2 regions of the Pseudoduganella sp. UC29_71 genome follow, and region 2 is predicted to be linked to the other one. Evidence: predicted binding sites of a transcription regulator. Region 2 holds the regulator's gene; the other holds the start of a gene.
The links. Region 2 encodes NrdR, which represses ribonucleotide reductase genes. Its sites were predicted from a motif close to CACNANATNTNGTG; they were not measured.

Region 1: a site for NrdR is predicted at 2,495-2,508, ahead of ACFJI2_RS22615 (ribonucleoside-diphosphate reductase subunit alpha). Genes of this name have one in related genera too.

What each region holds. Positions count from the first base shown of each region.
Region 1 is NZ_CP170549.1:5,098,856-5,106,029, reverse strand. It holds gene ACFJI2_RS22625 (sigma 54-interacting transcriptional regulator) at 1-1,706, shown strand, start outside; gene ampD (1,6-anhydro-N-acetylmuramyl-L-alanine amidase AmpD) at 1,703-2,392, shown strand; gene ACFJI2_RS22615 (ribonucleoside-diphosphate reductase subunit alpha) at 2,605-5,526, shown strand; gene ACFJI2_RS22610 (ribonucleotide-diphosphate reductase subunit beta) at 5,631-6,731, shown strand.
Region 2 is NZ_CP170549.1:1,091,619-1,098,792, forward strand. It holds gene tolA (cell envelope integrity protein TolA) at 1-14, opposite strand, end outside; gene ACFJI2_RS04830 (ExbD/TolR family protein) at 18-458, opposite strand; gene tolQ (protein TolQ) at 474-1,163, opposite strand; gene ybgC (tol-pal system-associated acyl-CoA thioesterase) at 1,168-1,590, opposite strand; partial or broken gene ACFJI2_RS04845 (SDR family NAD(P)-dependent oxidoreductase) at 1,698-2,445, opposite strand; ZMP/ZTP riboswitch at 2,533-2,652, shown strand; gene glyA (serine hydroxymethyltransferase) at 2,743-3,987, shown strand; gene nrdR (transcriptional regulator NrdR) at 4,066-4,527, shown strand; gene ACFJI2_RS04860 (DUF4351 domain-containing protein) at 4,535-5,698, opposite strand; gene pilV (type IV pilus modification protein PilV) at 5,921-6,475, shown strand; gene ACFJI2_RS04870 (PilW family protein) at 6,547-7,174, shown strand, end outside.

The DNA.
Region 1 (7,174 bases), 2.9 Mb from region 2:
CCTACCTGGCACAGGCGCAGGGGCCGGCCGACGCGGGCGGCAACGGGGGCAATGGCGGCAATGGCGGCAATGGCGGCGCAGCCGGGCCGGGACCGTACGCGCTGGTGCTGACCGACATGCGCCTGCCGGACGGGCTGGGACTGGAACTGGTGCGCGAGGTGTCGGCCACGTTCCGCAACACGCCGATCGCGGTGGTGACGGCGTACGGCAGCGCGGACAACGCGGTGGTGGCGCTCAAGGCCGGCGCTTTCGACTACATCAGCAAGCCGGTGGCGCTGGACCAGCTGCGGGTGATGGTGCAGTCGGCGCTGCGGCTGAACGCGCCGCCGGCCGAGACGCCGGGTGCGGCGCCGCGCGAGGCCAGCCGCCTGAAAGGCGAGTCGGCCGTGATGCAGGCGCTGCGGGCACAGATCGCGCGCCTGGCGCGTTCGATGGCGCCGATCGCCATCAATGGCGAATCGGGCAGCGGCAAGGAACTGGCCGCGCGCGAGATCCACGCGCAAAGCTCGCGCGCCGGCAAGCCCTTCATCGCCGTCAATTGCGGCGCGATTCCCGAGGCGCTGATGGAGGCCGAGTTCTTCGGCTACCGCAAGGGCGCGTTCACCGGCGCGGCCGACGAGCGCGACGGCTTTTTCCAGGCCGCCAACGGCGGCACGCTGATGCTGGACGAGGTGGCGGACCTGCCGCTGGCCATGCAGGTCAAGCTGCTGCGCGCCATCCAGGAGCGGCGCGTGCGCAAGATCGGCGCCACGGCCGAGGAGGCGGTGGACGTGCGCATCATCAGCGCCACGCACAAGAACCTGGAGCAGCTGGTGGAGCAGGGCGCGTTCCGGCAGGACTTGTTTTACCGCCTGAACGTGATCGAGCTGAGCCTGCCGCCGCTGCGCGAGCGCGCCGATGACCTGGGCGTGCTGACCGACGCCATCCTGGCGCGCCTGGGCACTTTCGAGCAGAAGGTGGTGCTGGGGCCGGGCGTGCTGGAGGCGCTGCGCGGCTACCCATTTCCGGGCAATGTGCGCGAACTGGAAAATATCCTGGAGCGCGCGCTGGCCTTCGCCAACGACGGCGTGATTGAGGTGCGCGACCTGGCGCTCAAGGGCAACCGCGCGGCCGACATGCCGCCCGGCTACGTCCCCCCTCCGGCCGAGCTGCGCGCCGGCGCGGGCGCTGCCCCCGCCGGGTCGGCACAGGGGGTGCCCGTCCGTGCCCCGTCCGCCGTGCCGCAGGGCTTCATGCCGCTGCCGGGCGCGGAGCGCGCGGCGCCGTCCGCCGGCGCCTCCACAACTGGCGGCCACGCGGCTGGCTTGCACCCGGCTGGCCTGCACCCGGCTGGCGCCCAGCCGGCTGGCGCTCCCGCAGCCCCCGCAGCCGCCGCCGCAGCCGCCGCCCCCGCAGCCCCCGCAGCCGCCGCCGCAGCCGCCGCCCCCGCAGCCGCAGCCGCCGCCCCCACAGCCCCCGCAGCCTCTGCAGCCCCTGCAGCGGATGGCGCCGGCGCGGCAGCGCGCCCCGCGTTGCCGCTGCCGCCGCTGGACGCGCTGCCGAGCAACCTGCCCGACTACCTGGCCCAGGTCGAGCGCGACATCATCACGCGCGCGCTGGCGCAGACGCAGTACAACCGCACGCAGGCCGCCAGCCTGCTGGGCATCAGCTTCCGCCAGCTGCGCTACCAGATGCAGAAGCTGAATATCCAGGAGCCGGAGGCGTGAGCGCGCCGCGTTATGCGATCGGCGCGGACGGCTGGCTGGCCGCAGCGGCGGGCGAGTCCGAGGCAGCAGCGGGCGGGGCCGACGGCAGCGACGGCAACGGCAACGGCAGCGAACCGCGCGGCGCGGCGGCGCGCTACGCCTCGCCCTTCTTCAACGCGCGCCCGGACGGCATGGCCGTCGAGCTGCTGGTGGTGCACAACATCAGCCTGCCCGCTGGCCGGTTCGGCGGGCCGCACGTGTCCGACCTGTTCACCGGCCGGGTAGACTATAATGCTGACCCGTCGTTTGCGGACCTGCGCGGGCTGGAGGTGTCGGCGCACTTTTTCGTGCGGCGCGACGGCCGGGTGGTGCAATATGTTTCTTGCAACGACAGGGCCTGGCATGCCGGCCTATCGTCCTTCCAGGGACGTGCCAACTGCAACGATTTTTCGGTCGGCGTGGAACTTGAAGGAACGGACAATGTTGCGTTTTCGCCAGTGCAATATGAGGTGCTGGCGGCACTGGCGGCGGCGTTGCAAAAGCGCTACCCTTTACGCTTTGTCACCGGCCACGAGCATATCGCGCCCGGCCGCAAGACCGACCCCGGCCCCTGTTTCGACTGGGACCTGCTGGACCGGCTGCTCAAGGAAAAGGCAGCCCAGAACGACGCGTTAGTGCTTGCTATCCCGCTCCGGCCCGAGCGTTAGGGCGTCTTAAAATGTCAATAGAAAAATTGCCCTTTTTGCGCCAATTTCCCCTTGTCTTGCCCAGGCAGGCTAACTACAATTAGTGGCTATATTTGCCCGGTTCACTAGATGTAGTACTAAATCTTGGCAATTGCTCAAACGTGCTTTTGGGCAATTGACGAACTTTATTATCAAAAACACGCTGGCAACACACTGCTATTTCGGGAGCTTAAATGCAATCTACTCAAGACATCACGAACACCCCGGCGCCACAAGCGCCGGCATCGGCGGGCGCAGTCAGCGGCCTGGCCACGGCTGCCAGCGCCCTGGGCGATTTCCGCATCATCCGCCGCAATGGCGCGGTGGTCGCGTTCGAACCGTCCAAGATCAATGTCGCCATGACCAAGGCTTTCCTGGCCGTGCACGGCGGCCAGAGCGCCGCGTCCGCCAGTGTGCGTGAGATCGTCGAAGAGTTGACCAACAGCGTGGTGTCGGCCCTGGTGCGCCGCCAGCCGTCCGGCGGCACTTTCCATATCGAAGACGTGCAGGACCAGGTGGAACTGGCGCTGATGCGCTCGGGCCAGCACGACGTGGCGCGCGCCTACGTGCTGTACCGCGCCAAGCACATGGAAGAGCGCCGCGCCAAAAAAGAGTCGCAGGGCGCCGCTGCCGCTGCCGAGCCGGAACTGAGCGTGACCGAGAACGGCGTGCGCCGTCCGCTGGTGATGCAGGAAGTGCGCGACCTGATCGGCGCGGCCTGCTCCGGCCTGGAAAAGCACGTCGACTCGGACGCCATCCTGGCCGAGACCGTGAAGAACCTGTACGACGGCGTGCCGGTCGAAGAACTGCACAAGTCCGCCATCCTGGCCGCCCGCGCGCTGATGGAAAAAGACCCGGCCTACTCGCAAGTGACGGCCCGCATCCTGCTGCACACCATCCGCAAGGAAGTGTTCGGCCACGAAGTGGCGCAAGCGAAAGCCGCCGCCGAGTACATCACCTACTTCCCGCAATACATCGCCAAGGGTATCGAGAACGAGCTGCTGGACGCCGAGCTGGCCAAGTTCGACCTGGCCAAGCTGGCCAAGGCCCTGGTGGCCGACCGCGACCTGCAGTTCGGCTACATCGGCCTGCAGACCCTGTACGACCGCTACTTCCTGCACGTGCGCGACGTGCGCATCGAAATGCCGCAGGCCTTCTACATGCGCGTGGCCATGGGCCTGGCGCTGCGCGAAGACAACCGCGAAGCGCGCGCCATCGAGTTCTACAACCTGCTGTCGACCTTCGACTTCATGTCGTCCACCCCGACCCTGTTCAACTCCGGCACGCTGCGCTCGCAGCTGTCGTCGTGCTACCTGACCACCGTGTCGGACGACCTGGAAGGCATCTACGACGCCATTAAGGAGAACGCGCTGCTGGCCAAGTTCGCCGGCGGCCTGGGCAACGACTGGACCCCGGTGCGCGCGCTGGGCGCCCACATCAAGGGCACCAACGGCAAATCGCAGGGCGTGGTGCCGTTCCTGAAAGTGGTCAACGACACCGCCGTGGCGGTCAACCAGGGCGGCAAGCGCAAGGGCGCGGTATGCGCCTACCTGGAAACCTGGCACATGGACATCGAGGAATTCCTCGACCTGCGCAAGAACACCGGCGACGACCGCCGCCGCACCCACGACATGAACACCGCGAACTGGATTCCCGACCTGTTCATGAAGCGCGTGATGGAAAAAGGCGACTGGACCCTGTTCTCGCCGTCCGAAACGCCGGACCTGCACGACAAGGTCGGCAAGGCCTTCGAACTGGCCTACACCGGCTACGAAGCCAAGGCCGCTGCCGGCGAAATCCGCGTGTTCAAGAAAATCGCCGCGCTGGACCTGTGGCGCAAGATGCTGTCCATGCTGTTCGAAACCGGCCACCCATGGATCACCTTCAAGGACCCGTGCAACATCCGCTCGCCGCAGTCGCACGTGGGCGTGGTGCACTCGTCCAACCTGTGCACCGAGATCACCCTGAACACCGGTCCGGACGAAATCGCCGTCTGCAACCTGGGTTCGGTGAACCTGCCGGCCCACATGAAAGAGGGCAAGCTGGACCACGTGAAGCTGCAAAAGACCATCCGCACCGCGATGCGCATGCTCGACAACGTGATCGACATCAACTACTACGCGGTGGACAAGGCCCGCAACGCCAACATGCGCCACCGTCCGGTGGGCCTGGGCGTGATGGGCTTCCAGGACTGCCTGCACATGATGCGCGTGCCGTTCTCGTCGCAGGAATGCGTGAACTTCGCCGACACCTCGATGGAAGCGGTGTGCTACTACGCCTATCTGGCCTCGACCGAGCTGGCCGAAGAGCGCGGCCACTACGAGTCGTACAAGGGTTCGCTGTGGGACCGCGGCATCCTGCCGCAGGACTCGATCGCGCTGCTGGCCGAAGAGCGCGGCGCCGGCTACCTGGAGCAGGACCGTTCGGCGGCCATGGACTGGACCCCGGTGCGCGACCGCATCAAGAAGTTCGGCATGCGCAACTCGAACTGCGTGGCGATCGCTCCGACCGCGACCATTTCGAACATCATCGGCGTGTCCGCTTGCATCGAGCCAACGTTCCAGAACCTGTACGTGAAGTCCAACCTGTCGGGCGAGTTCACCGAAATCAACTCCTACCTGGTGCGTGACCTGAAGGCGCGCAACCTGTGGGACGAGGTGATGATTGCCGACCTGAAGTACTTCGACGGTTCGCTGACCAAGATCGACCGCGTGCCGCAAGACCTGCGCGAGATCTATGCCACCGCCTTCGAAGTATCGCCAAGCTGGCTGGTGGAAGCGGCTTCCCGCCGCCAGAAGTGGATCGACCAGGCCCAGTCGCTGAACATCTACATGGCTGGCGCGTCGGGCAAGAAGCTGGACGAGACCTACAAGCTGGCCTGGCTGCGTGGCCTGAAGACCACCTACTACCTGCGCACCATCGCCGCCACCCACATGGAGAAATCGACCTCCAAGACCGGCGCGCTGAACGCGGTGGCCGTGGACGGCGGCATGTCGGCCAGCGCCATCGCCGCTGCGGCCCCCGCTGCGGCGCCCGCCGCCGCCGTGGAAGAGGGCGCCGCCTGCTACCTGCGTCCGGGTGACGACGGTTTCGAGGAATGCGAAGCCTGCCAGTAATCGTTGCGGCGGGTTACGCGCTGGCGCGCTAACCCGCCCTACGGGGCTACAATGTACTTATCCGCGCGCCGATCCGCGCCGCAATCATTAACGAAGGAAATATCATGCTGTCCTGGGACGAAGACACTGCGCCCGCCGCGCAACCCCAAGCACCACTCAACGCCGAAGGCACCGCCGAGCAGATCGCGCGCCGCGTGAACGCCGACGACAAGCGCGTCATCAACGGCCAGACCGACGTCAACCAGCTGGTGCCATTCAAGTACAAATGGGCCTGGGACAAATACCTGGCCGGCTGCGCCAACCACTGGATGCCGCAGGAAGTGAACATGCAGCGCGACATCGAGCTGTGGAAGAACCCGAACGGCCTGTCCGAAGACGAGCGCCGCCTGGTGAAACGCAACCTGGGCTTCTTCGTCACCGCCGACTCGCTGGCCGCCAACAACATCGTGCTGGGCACCTACCGCCACATCACGGCGCCGGAATGCCGCCAGTACCTGCTGCGCCAGGCCTTCGAGGAAGCTATCCACACCCACGCCTACCAGTACATCGTGGAATCGCTGGGCCTGGACGAGCAGGAAATCTTCAACGCCTACAATGAAGTGAAGTCGATCCGCGACAAGGACGAGTTCCTGATTCCGTTCATCAACACGCTGACCGACCCGGCTTTCACCACCGGCACCGTGGAAAACGACCAGAAGCTGCTCAAGTCGCTGATCGTGTTCGCTTGCCTGATGGAAGGCCTGTTCTTCTACGTCGGCTTCACCCAGATCCTGGCGCTGGGCCGCCAGAACAAGATGATGGGCGCCGCCGAGCAGTACCAGTACATCCTGCGCGACGAATCGATGCATTGCAATTTCGGCATCGACTTGATCAACACCATCAAGATGGAAAACCCGCTGCTGTGGACGCCGGCCTTCAAGGAAGAGATCAAGGGCCTGTTCATGAAGGCCGTGGAGCTGGAATACGCTTACGCGGAAGACACCATGCCGCGCGGCGTGCTGGGTCTGAACGCAGCCATGTTCAAGGGCTACCTGCGCTTCATCGCCAACCGCCGCGCCACCCAGATCGGCCTGGAAACGCTGTTCGACCAGCCTGAGAATCCATTCCCATGGATGAGCGAGATGATCGACCTGAAGAAGGAACGCAACTTCTTCGAGACCCGCGTCACCGAATACCAGACCGGCGGCGCCCTGAACTGGGACTGATCCGCTACTGCTTCATCAAGAACCCGGCCTCTGCGCCGGGTTTTTTTTGGGCGGGCGCGGGGGAGCGTGTCCGAGGTGCTCAGGCTAGCCATCAAGCACTGGATTGCCGCCCGCAGGTGGTGGGCGACGAGCTGCTCTTCCGCAGCGTGCCGGTCTCGCCCCGGCAATTCACGCTGACGGCGGCCGGTCACGGCCGCAACGCTTGCGCGATGTCTGGGTAAGGCTGAACGGTGAGCGCAACTGGACCTTGCCCTGGTCGAGCACGCGCATCACAGAGCCATGCCGACCCGCCGAAATAGCCGTGATCCCAGCCTTGGCCGTGCCGCGCGAGCGCGATCTGCGTGGCGGCGCTCACCGATCCGCAGCGGGCCTGCGGCTCAGGAAACTGGTGGAGCGCGAGATGCTCCAGCCCATCCATGAGGACGCGTGGCAGTAATCGCTGG
Region 2 (7,174 bases):
TGTTTCATCGTCATGCTTTACTTCGTGGCCAGGCCAACCCGGCCGATACCCATCTTCTTCGATTCGGAGATCAGCTGGATCACGTCGTCGTACTTGCTCTCCTTGTCGCCGGCGATCATCACCGGATACTCGGGATGCGCCTCATGCAGCTTGCGCAGCTTGCGCACCAGCGCGTCGCGGTTCGGCTCGGTTTCAGGGGCGTCCGCGTTCTTGCCCTGCACGCCGATCGACAGCGCGCCGTTGGGCTTGATGACGATCTGGATGTAGTCGTCCGGCGGGCGGGTGGAGCGCTCGGCCTGCGGCAGGTCCACCTGCGACGGGTTGTTCGACGACGGCATCACCATGAAAATAATGAGCAGCACCAGCATGACGTCGATGTAGGGCACGACGTTGATCTCGGATTTCAGCTTGCGGCCGCCTCGGCTGCCGCGCATGCCGCTGGAGAAGGAAGATGCCATGGTTGTCCTCCCCGATTAGCGCGATTGGCGCTGCAGGATGTTGGAGAATTCTTCCACAAAGCTCTCGAAACGGATAGCCAGGCGGTCGATATCGTGCGAGAAGCGGTTGTACGCGACCACCGCCGGGATGGCGGCGAACAGGCCGATGGCGGTGGCGATCAGCGCTTCGGCAATGCCGGGCGCGACGGCGGCCAGCGTGGCTTGCTGCACATTGGCCAGGCCGCGGAAGGCGTTCATGATGCCCCACACCGTGCCCAGCAGGCCGATGTACGGCGACACCGAGCCGACCGAGGCGAGGAAGGCCAGGTGCGATTCGAGCGCATCCATTTCGCGCTGGAAGGCGGCGCGCATGGCGCGGCGGGCGCCGTCCAGGATGGCGCCGGCGTCCATTTCGCGGCTGCCCGCGTGCGCGGCCTTGCCCTTGATGAATTCGCCCATGCCGGCCTCGAAGATGCGCGCCAGAGCGCCGCTCTGTTCGCGGTTGCTGCAGGCGCTCTGGTGCAGCGCGTGCAGGTTGCCGCCGGCCCAGAAGGTTTTTTCAAAGTCGATGGTCTGGCGGCGCGCGGCGCGCACGGCGAACATCTTGCGGAAAATATAAGTCCAGCTGGTGAGGGAAATACCGAGCAGCAGCGCCATGATCAGTTGAACGATCAGGTGGGCATTGGTGATGAGGGCGATGAAGGAGAGGTCTTGGGTGACGTTCATTGTTTCAGTCTGAGTTTGGGGATGACACGGCGCCGCGCATGCGGGCCGCTACCACATCGGGAACCGCGCGCGGACGCAGCGCGGAATCGACGCAACCAACTTTCACGCGCGCCGTGTTCAGCAGTTGCTCGCCGTTCCACGCCTGCTGCACGAACTGCAGGGAAGCGCGGCCCAGTTTTTCGATACTTAAGGTTAATTTTAGTACATCGTCCAGTTTGGCTGGCGCATGATACTCGGCAGCGACGTTCTTGACGACGAACATGGCGTCGTGCTGCTGCAGCAGGGCGTGCTGGTCGACGCCGATCGCGCGCAGCCATTCGGTCCGCGCGCGTTCGAAGAATTTGAGATAATTTGCGTAATAGACAATGCCACCGGCATCGGTGTCTTCGTAATAGACACGGACATTCCAGGTAAACTCTGAAGGCATGTTGTTCTGACTACTAATGAGATTGGGCAACATTCTACGCGATTTCGCAAGCGAGTTTGGCCCTCTTGTAACACTCGCTTACGTTTTTTCCGGCGAAAACGCTAATTTTAGCCCCGTTTGATCGTGAATGGGGAGAAACCCTGACAAGTCGGCATCAGTTCGATCTGGTTCACGTTCATGTGCGGCGGCAGGGTGGCGATCCAGAAGGCGGTGTTGGCGATGTCCTGCGGCGACAGCGGCACCGTGCCTTCGTAGACCTTGGCGGCGGCCGCGTCGTCGCCCTTCAGGCGCACGTTGGAGAATTCGGTGCCGCCGCACAGGCCGGGCGCCAGGTTGGTGGCGCGCACGCCGGTGCCCACCAGGTCGGCGCGCAGGTTCAGCGTGAACTGTTCGACGAAGGCCTTGGTGGCGCCGTACACGTTGCCGCCCGGATACGGGTAGGCGCCGGCGGTGGAGCCGATGTTGATGATGGTGCCGCTGCCCGCGCGCCACCATGGCGGGCAGGATGGCGTGCGTCATCGTGACCAGGCCCTTGCAGTTGGTGTCGATCATGGTTTCCCAGTCGTCCAGCGAGGCTTCGTGGGCCGGCTTCACGCCCAGCGCCAGGCCGGCGTTGTTGACCAGCACGTCGATCTGGCGCCATTCGGCGGGCAGGGCGTCCAGCGTGGCGCGGATGGCGGCCTTGTCGGTGACGTCCAGTTGCAGCGGCAATACCTTGTCGCCCAGTTCGGCGGCCAGCGCTTCCAGGCGCTCGATGCGGCGCGCGGCGATGATGGCCTGGTGGCCGTTGGCGGTGAAGGCGCGGGCCATGGCGGCGCCGAAGCCGGCGCTGGCGCCGGTGATGAAGACGATCATAATGGTTCCTTGCAAGGTGATGGCATGGTGGAAGTTGTCGCAAGTGTAGCGTAATTGCCTGAGTTGATAGTACAATCTGGCTTCCATTACGTCTCACGTGACTGGCGAAAAGCCGGGTCTGCGCTTGCGCGATCTATCGGCGAAAGGTGGGCATCCACCGGGGAACGTGAGATTTCAAATCAACAGCCGTTCGCCTGGGCAGCCACCGATGGAAAGCACGAAGAGGCTGCTCCTCGCTTATTGGCGTTCCTCATTCGATCCACCTGCCAGATTTACTCTCTCACTTGGAGTTTTTTCATGTTTGCAAAAGATCACACCCTGTCCTCCGTCGATCCAGACCTGTTCGCCGCGATCCAGAAGGAAAACACCCGCCAGCACGACCACATCGAGCTGATCGCTTCGGAAAACTACACCTCGCCGGCCGTGATGGAAGCGCAAGGTTCCCAGCTGACCAACAAGTACGCCGAAGGCTATCCGGGCAAGCGCTACTACGGCGGCTGCGAATACGTGGACGTGGTGGAGCAACTGGCCATCGACCGCGTGAAGAAGCTGTTCGGCGCGGAAGCGGCCAACGTGCAGCCGAACTCGGGCTCGCAAGCCAACCAGGGCGTGTTCTTCGCCGTGCTGAAACCGGGCGACACCATCATGGGCATGTCGCTGGCAGAAGGCGGCCACCTGACCCACGGCATGGCGCTGAACATGTCGGGCAAGTGGTTCAACGTGGTGTCCTACGGCCTGACCGCCGAAGAGGACATCGACTACGACGCGATGGAAGCGCTGGCCAAGGAACACAAGCCCAAGCTGATCATCGCCGGCGCGTCCGCGTTCTCCAAGAAGATCGACTTCGAGCGCTTTGCCGCCGTGGCCAAGGCCGTCGGCGCCTACTTCATGGTGGACATGGCCCACTACGCCGGCCTGATCGCCGCCGGCCTGTATCCGAACCCAGTGCCGCACGCCGACTTCGTCACCTCGACCACGCACAAGTCGCTGCGCGGCCCGCGCGGCGGCATCATCCTGATGAAGGCCGAGCACGAGAAGATCATCAACTCGGCTATCTTCCCTGGCATCCAGGGCGGCCCGCTGATGCACGTCATCGCCGGCAAGGCCGTGGCCTTCCAGGAAGCGCTGCAGCCGGCGTTCAAGGAATACCAGCAGCAAGTGGTGAAGAACGCCGACGTGCTGGCCAAGACGCTGATCAAGCGCGGCCTGCGCATCGTGTCGGGCGGCACCGAGTCGCACGTGTTCCTGGTGGACCTGCGCGCCAAGAACCTGACCGGCAAGGAAGCCGAAGCCATCCTGGGCCAGGCGCACATCACTTGCAACAAGAACGGCATCCCGAACGACCCGCAAAAGCCGTTCGTGACGTCGGGCATTCGCCTGGGCTCGCCAGCCATGACCACCCGCGGTTTCAAGGAAGCAGAAGCCGAGCAAGTGGGCAACCTGATCGCTGACGTGCTGGACAACCCGCATGACGCGGCCACCATCGAGCGCGTGAAAGCGGCGGTGAAGGTGCTGGCTGACGCGCATCCGGTTTACGCGTAAACCTTGTCTTGGTAACATCAGGGGCGCCGTGGCCGTGTCGGTCCGGCGCTCTTTTAACATTCGAAAGCGCAGCGCCAGATGAAATGTCCGTTCTGTCAGCATGAAGAAATCCACGTCCTCGACACCCGCGTGTCGGAGGAGGGGGACGCAATCCGCCGCCGGCGCCGCTGCGGCAAGTGCGACAAGCGCTTTACGACCTATGAGCGGATCGAGCTGGTGATGCCGTTCGTGGTCAAGAAGAACGGCAGCCGCACGGAATACGCTGCGGCCAAATTGCGCGGCTCGCTGACGCTGGCCTTGCGCAAGCGCCCGGTCGCGGCGGCATCGGTGGACCTGGCGGTGCAGGCGATCGAAGAAAAGCTGCTCACCAGCGGCAAGCGCGAGGTTGACTCGCACTACATCGGCGAGCTGGTGATGCAGGAACTGAAGCGGCTGGACAAGGTGGCCTACATCCGCTTCGCGTCCGTCTACAAGAATTTCGAGGACCTGGCCGAGTTCCAGGACGCCATCGAAGAAGTCGGGCAAGCGCCCAAGACCTGATGCCGGCTCAGTGGCGAGGGAAAATCTCGTCCAGGCTGCCCGCGTCGATGACGGCTTTGGCCCACTCCTGCAACTGCGCCGGCCCGGCGCCGGCGAGCGCCACCGCGACGTCGCCTGGTAGCGGGCCGAAGCGCTGAGTCAGCTGTAGCGTGAGCAGGCTAGCCTGGCCTTGTTGCATACCTTGTTGCATGCCTTGCTGTATGCCCTGTTGTATGCCCTGTTGCATGCCTTGCTGTATGCCCTGTTGCATGCCTTGCTGCATGCCTTGCTGCATGCCTTGCTGCATGCCTTGCTGCATGCCCTGGCGCATGCCTTGCTGTATTCCTTCCTTCCGTCCGAGTTGCATCCCTTCCAAGCGCCCATCGTGCATGGCCTTTTCCTTGGCCTGAGCAAGCTCGCGCTGCATTTCGATTCTGGCTCCGCGCGGAATATAGTTTTCCATGGTTGGCCTCCCCTGGTGTTCAACGGTGTCCTGCCAGAACTGGTCTTCCAGTTCCTTCGGCAGGCGCATGATCCAGTCTATGACATGGAATAAGTTTACGATACGTTGCCGCTCCCAGTCTCGCTCCAGCAGCAATCGTGTCAGCTTCCACTTGGCAGCCAGGCGCAGCATTGGCTGGTGGTGGGTCTGCTGCGTGAGCAGATGCGCCGCTGTGAGCAGGGCAAAGGGGTTGTCGTCCGCCAGCAGCGCATCAATGTGGTCCGCGTGGTCTTGCAGCTTGGCGGTACGAAATGTGAGCAGCAATCCGCACCCGAAGACCTCATAGCTGAACGACGCGGGCCGCCACACCCGCTCCGGGTCAGCCAGCACCACCAGGCTGGCAACTTCGCGACGGTAGTGGTCATAGATCCGGTATTGATAGACAAAGATGCGTTCGGCCAGCTCGTGGTCGCGGCTGGCCTGCACCTCGATGTGCAACAGCACCCAGCGTTCCTGTCCGTCCAGCGTGTACACGCGAACCAGCTGGTCCGCCAGCCGCTTGCCGAGCGCGCCATCCCGCGCCAGTTGCTGAAGTTCGGTATCCAGAAATTCCGGCGCCTGGTTCCAGTCGATCGCCTCATGCACATCCGGAAAATAGAAGGCCATGAAATCTGAAAAATACAGCGCCAGCGCGCTCTTCCAGGGAGCGTCGTAGTTGTCGTTTGGCGGTGGCGGGAAGGGGGCTGGCATTGCATCAGTCTAGTCCGGAGAGCGGCAGGCTCTTCGATCTAGCGCAAGCTTGGGCCATTTCGGTCAGCCATATTTCATTCCCTTCTGCAATGACACCCGGCAATCGTCTGGCGAAAACCCAGGCAGAGGTAACTCTGCTTTGATCTGCATCAAGCCGATCTTTGCGCGCGCTGCTAACTTGCAGACAGGTTGTCCCCCAGTCGGCTTGAGCGGAGGTGGCGAATGGCGTCGCAACGGCGGGTGCATGGTTTCGCACTGATCGAAGTGCAGGTGGCCGTGGTGGTGCTGGCCATCGGCGTGCTGGGTGCCAGCGCCATGCAACTTGTGGCCATGCGGGTGCGCTACGAGTCGCAATTGCTGAGCAACGCCGCGCAAATGGCCTCCGCCCTGGCCGACCGCATGCGCGCCAATCCCGCTCAAATCGGCACGGCTTACCTTGCACTGGACTACGATGCCCACGCCGAACCGGTGCCGGCTGCGCCGGCCCGTCCATGCTGGGCGTCCGCCTGCGACAGCGCGGCCATGGCGGACGCCGATATCTACGACTTGAAACGGCAAGTGGCTGCGCAATTGCCGGGCGGCCGGGTTCGCGTCTGCCGCGACGCGGGCATGTGGGCCGGCGGCCGGCTACGCTGGTCGTGTGTGGGTGGGCCTGGCGCGCCGGTCGTCATCAAGATAGGCTGGCGCGGCAAGAATCCCGACGGCACGCCCGCCAGGGACACCGAAGGCGGCCATGCGCCCGGCGTGGCGCTGGCGATGGCGGGAATTGCGCCATGAGCCGCTGCGCCCGCCGCCGCAGGCCTGCGCTCCGCTGCCGGCACACTGTGCGAGGACTGGGACTGGTCGAAATGTTTGTTGCGCTGCTGGTGGGCATGCTGGTGACGCTGGCGGCGAGCGCGCTGGTGGTGAACGCCAGCGCCAATTATGTTCACCACGCCGAAAGCGCGCGCTTGAATGACAGCGGCCGCTATGCCCTGGCTATCATCACCCAGGCGGTGCGGCAGGCCGCGTTCGTGAATTGGGACGCCTCCGGCGTGCCGCCAGCCACGGTGCCCGAAACCAGCGCCAATATCGGCGGCCTGGACGCGGCCAGCGTCAGCCGCACCGCCAACGGCATAGACGAGCCGCTCGCCGGTGCGGTTAACGGCAGCGACGTGCTCGCCCTGCGCTATGCGGGCTCCGGCGCGCCGGATGCGGACGGCTCCGTGCTGAACTGCGCCGGCTTCGGCGTCGCCGCCGCCGGCAGCGAGGCGCAGCGCGGCTGGAGCATCTTCTATGTTGCCGTGGGCGGCGACGGAGAGCCCGAACTGCGCTGCAAGTACAAGAGCGCTCACGGCTGGGGCGCGGACGCCGTTGTACGCGGCGTCGATTCCTTCCAGGTCCTGTACGGCATCGACACGGACACGCCTGCCGACGGCATCCCCAACCGCTACCTGAATGCCGGCGCGGTCAACACGCTGGATGGGGACTTGGTGC